Regions from separate parts of the Embleya sp. NPDC005971 genome, predicted to be linked through region 2. Evidence: riboswitches for the same ligand, from Rfam matches in the RefSeq annotation. Region 2 holds a riboswitch; the other holds the start of a gene.
What was found. A riboswitch is a leader RNA that binds a small molecule or an ion and turns the genes downstream of it on or off. The one in region 2 is predicted to bind glycine.
Positions count from the first base shown of each region.

Region 1: it holds a riboswitch for glycine, as region 2 does, so the genes downstream of both, gcvP (aminomethyl-transferring glycine dehydrogenase) here and gcvT (glycine cleavage system aminomethyltransferase GcvT) in region 2, are expected to answer to the same signal.

Region 1 is NZ_JBEXUX010000003.1:138,888-141,084, forward strand. Features, by position in the region: gene gcvP (aminomethyl-transferring glycine dehydrogenase) at 1-939, opposite strand, end outside; glycine riboswitch at 1,140-1,236, opposite strand; gene ABZ374_RS04875 (DUF4230 domain-containing protein) at 1,285-1,977, opposite strand; gene ABZ374_RS04880 (DNA polymerase IV) at 2,033-2,197, opposite strand, start outside.
Region 2 is NZ_JBEXUX010000042.1:58,947-61,143, reverse strand. Features, by position in the region: gene ABZ374_RS31075 (AAA family ATPase) at 1-82, opposite strand, end outside; glycine riboswitch at 308-401, shown strand; gene gcvT (glycine cleavage system aminomethyltransferase GcvT) at 760-1,860, shown strand; gene gcvH (glycine cleavage system protein GcvH) at 1,970-2,197, shown strand, end outside.

The DNA of each region.
Region 1 (2,197 bases), on a different contig from region 2:
CATGCTGCGGGTGAGCTTCTCGCGGACCGCCAGGTAGCCCGCGTGCGGACCGCCGAAGGCCATCGGCACGCCGAATCGCTGCGTGGTGCCGACCGCGATGTCGGCGCCCAGCACGCCCGGCGCGCGCAGCACGGTGAGCGCGAGCAGGTCGGCGGCGACCGCCACCAGCGCGCCCTGGGCGTGTGCCGCCTCGATCACCGGGGTCAGGTCGCGGACCCGACCGTCGGCGCCGGGGTACTGCAGCAACACGCCGAAGCAGCCGCCCTCGGGCAGCCCGTCGGTGGTGTCGGCGACCACGACCTCGATACCCAGCGCCCGGGCCCGGGTGCGCACCACCGCGATGGTCTGCGGCAGCGTGGCCGCGTCCACGACGAACACGTCGCTCTTGGCCCGGCCGGCCCGCCGGGCCAGGGTCATCGCCTCGGCGGCGGCGGTGGCCTCGTCGAGCAGCGAGGCACCGGCCACGTCCAGCCCGGTCAGGTCGGTGACCACGGTCTGGAAGTTGAGCAGCGCCTCCAACCGGCCCTGCGAGATCTCCGGCTGGTAGGGCGTGTAGGCGGTGTACCAGGCGGGGTTCTCCAGCACGTTGCGGGTGATCACCGGCGGAGTGAAGGTGCCGTGGTAGCCGAGCCCGATCATCGAGGTCAGCACGCTGTTGCGGGAGGCCAGCTCGCGCAGTTCGGCGAGCACCTCGGCCTCGGAACGCGCGGCGGGCAGTTCGAAGCCCTCCAGCGCGCGGATCGCGGCGGGCACCGCCGCGTCGGTCAGCTCGTCCAGGGATCCGTAGCCGATCGCGGCGAGCATCTTCGCCTGCTCGTCGGTGTCCGGACCGATGTGCCGGCCGGTGAACGGCGACGCGGCCTCCAGGCCGGTCAACGAGCCGGGACCGGAGGGGAGTACGGCGTGAGCACGCGTCGGGGCAGGGGTGCGCGGGGTCATCGCGAAAGGCCTCCTGGATCGCTCCTGGACGGACACGCGGGTCGCGCGTCCACCGGCCTCCCCCTCTGTCATCGGTACCTGAGAGCTTCACCGCGCCCGGAGCACCGGTCGAACCGGTTCCCGCGGGCGCGATTTGCACCGTCGGCGAGGACCCGACCCGACTCGGCGAGCCACGTACGGATCCTGCTTTCCAGAGTGCCCACGACCACGCGGTACGGGTGCCTGAGAGATTCCGGGGAGGAGTTGCTCCTTCGGCGCCTCGTGTGCACGACACGAGGACTCTCCCGCGCGAACGTAATGGGCGACCTCAACGGTATCAGCGTGACACCGGCCGCGGCCTGCGCACTAGGCGTAGGTCACAGTGGTGGTCGGGTAGCCCAGGGAGCGCATCATGCCCTGGAGCATGCCGGTGGTGTTCCGCTCCGCGCGCTCCACCAGTCCGGCGGTTTTCGCCGCGTCGTCGATCTTCTTGGTCGCGAGCACGTACAACTGTTGCTGATCGCCGGGATTGCCGGAGAAGAAGTCGCCCATGCGGTCGAACAGGCCCCGATCCTGGGCGATCACGTGGCTGTTCTTCTGGTCCAGCGCGGCGGGCGCGAGCCGCGCGTGCGGGAGCCTGATGGTCACGCTCTTGTCCTGCGGCGAGGTCCGGATCGCGTCCTGGCCGATCCCGCCGAATTCGACGAAACCGCCGACCTGGCCGACGCCGACGAACAGCGTGCGCTGGCCGCGCACGGCGTCCGGCAGGAACTTGGCGTCCTTTTCCAGGTCCACCACGACCTGGAAGGTGCCGCTGACCGCCTCGTAGCGGCTGAGGTCCTGCACCGCCTTGAGCATCACCGGCCCGCTGTGGTCCTTGGTGGTCTCGCCGAACGGATTGAATTTGCCGGGTAACAGGTTGACCAGGCCGACCAGCACCAGCGCCAGCACGATGAAGCCGACCAGCAGCGTGACCAGGAAGGCCGGCAGTCCGAGCCTGCGGCGAGCCGATCGAAAGGCACCCTGCCCTCGTATCGGCCGCTCTTTGACATCAGTCATGGTGGGGACACCCCCGAGGAGTCGTCTGCCCGGCGCCTGCCCCGGATCGACGCGGCTATCCCCGGTCGAGCGCGGGCAGCGGAATCGGTTCCCCCGGTCGCAGCGCCGGATCGGTGATCGCGAACGTGCGCACCCGACCCGGCCGCCCGCCCGGCACCTCGAAACGCACGGTGACCCGGCCGACGCCGCTGCCCTGGACCCAGCCGGGCCCGAACTCCTC
Region 2 (2,197 bases):
CCCGGAGGTCGTGCACGGACCGGGGCATCAACACGCCGCCCTTCGCGGCGCCGGTATGCGCCCCCGCCGAGTCCGTCTCCACGAGCCCTCCCTTGTCCCGAACCGTCCTGCCCTGCGCATGGTGTCGCACCCGCGCGCGCGAGCGCGTCGTGGCCATCCCTCGAAAACGGCGGCCCGCGAAGCCGGCAGTCCTCGAAATCGGCGGCCCCGAAGTCGCGACCCGCGGACTCGACGGGTCCCGGCCCCGGCCCCGGCGGGGGATTGACGACACGCGCTAGCATGCCGGGCACAACCTCATATCGGCCGTCGACCCCACGCGGAAGAGTCCTCGCCCACGAGCGGGGCGCCGAAGGAGCAACTCCTCCCCGGAATCTCTCAGGCACCGATACCGCATGGGTCAGGCACTTCTGGAAAGCAATCGCACCGCTGGTGCGGTTCACCCACGGTGCAAATCACTGTTTCGCGCGGATGCGCTCGGCAGCGATGAAGCTCTCAGGTTCCGATGACAGAAGGGGAGGGCACCCCACTTTTCGACCGATCTTGGTCGAAAAGGGCTGTAAGCCATGGCAGGGAGCCCCCTTTGTTGTCGTATTCGCCGCACCGCTCGACCCCTTTCGCCGCCCTCCGCGCCGACACCCGCCTCCGGCCCGCGCGCCGCGCCTCGTGCGCGCCGACCGGACCCGCGGCCGTTCGCCATGCCCCCGACCGGCCCGCGCCCCTCGGGTGTTCCCGCCGGCGCCCCCTCGAAGGAGCCCTCGCATGACCACCGACCGCCGGACCCCGCTCGACGCCGTGCACGACGCGCTCGGGGCCACGATGACCGACTTCGCCGGTTGGCGGATGCCGCTCCGGTACGGAAGCGAGCGCGACGAGCACGCCGCGGTGCGCACCACGGCCGGCCTGTTCGACCTCACCCACATGGGCGAGATCGAGGTCACCGGCCCGGACGCCGCCCGTGCGCTGGACCACGCCCTGGTCGGTTTCGTCTCGAAGATCGGGATCGACCGCGCCCGGTACACGATGATCTGCACCGAAGAGGGCGGCATCGTCGACGACCTGATCGTCTACCGGCTGGGCGACGAGCACTTCGTGGTGGTGGCCAACGCGTCCAACGCGGACGTGGTCGCGGGCAGCCTGAAGTACCGCTCGGAGAACTTCGACGCCGCCGTGCGCGACGCCTCCGAGGAGTACACGCTGCTCGCCGTGCAGGGTCCCGCGTCCACCGCGATCGTCGGCTCGCTCACCGACGCCGACCTGCCCGCGCTCAAGTACTACGCGATCCTGCGCACCGAGGTCGCCGGCGTCCCGGTGCTGCTCGCCCGCACCGGCTACACCGGCGAGGACGGCTTCGAGTTGTTCGCCGCGCCCGGCGACGCGGTCGCGCTGTGGGAGGCGCTGCTCGCGGCCGGCAAGCCGCACGGCCTGGTGCCGGCCGGGCTGTCCTGCCGGGACACGCTGCGCCTGGAGGCGGGCATGCCGCTGTACGGCCACGAGCTGACCCGGGAGACCACGCCGTACGAGGCCAACCTGGGTCGGGTGGTCCGGTTGGACAAGCCCGAGGACTTCGTCGGCCGCGACGCGCTGGCCGCCGCGCAGGAGGACGTGCGCCGCACGCTGGTCGGGCTGACCTCGCCGGGCAAGCGGGTCCCGCGCGCGGGCTACCCGGTGGTGGACGCGGAGACCGGCGAGCGGGTCGGCGAGGTCACCTCCGGCGCGCCCTCGCCGACGCTGGGCGTGCCGATCGCGATGGCGTACGTGGCCGTCGAGCGGGCCGAACCGGGCACCCGTCTGGCCGTGGACATCCGCGGCAAGGCGGAGCCGGTCGAGGTGGTCGCACTGCCGTTCTACAAGCGGGCCTGACCCTCGACCGTCGGCGCCCTCCACCCACACGGGCGCACGGCCGGCGGCACAAACCATTACAAACCCACCTGCGGAACAGACTCACCTCATTCGAATGGAGAATGGACCCGTGCACGCACCCCAGCACCTGCGCTACAGCAAGGAACACGAGTGGCTCGACGAGGCGGCCTCCCCCGCCCTCGTGGGCATCACCCAGCACGCGGCCGACGCGCTCGGCGACGTGGTGTTCGTCCAGCTTCCCGAGGTCGGCCAACAGGTCGTCGCCGGCGAGCCGTGCGGCGAGTTGGAGTCCACCAAGTCGGTCAGCGACATGTACGCGCCCGTCTCCGGCGAGATC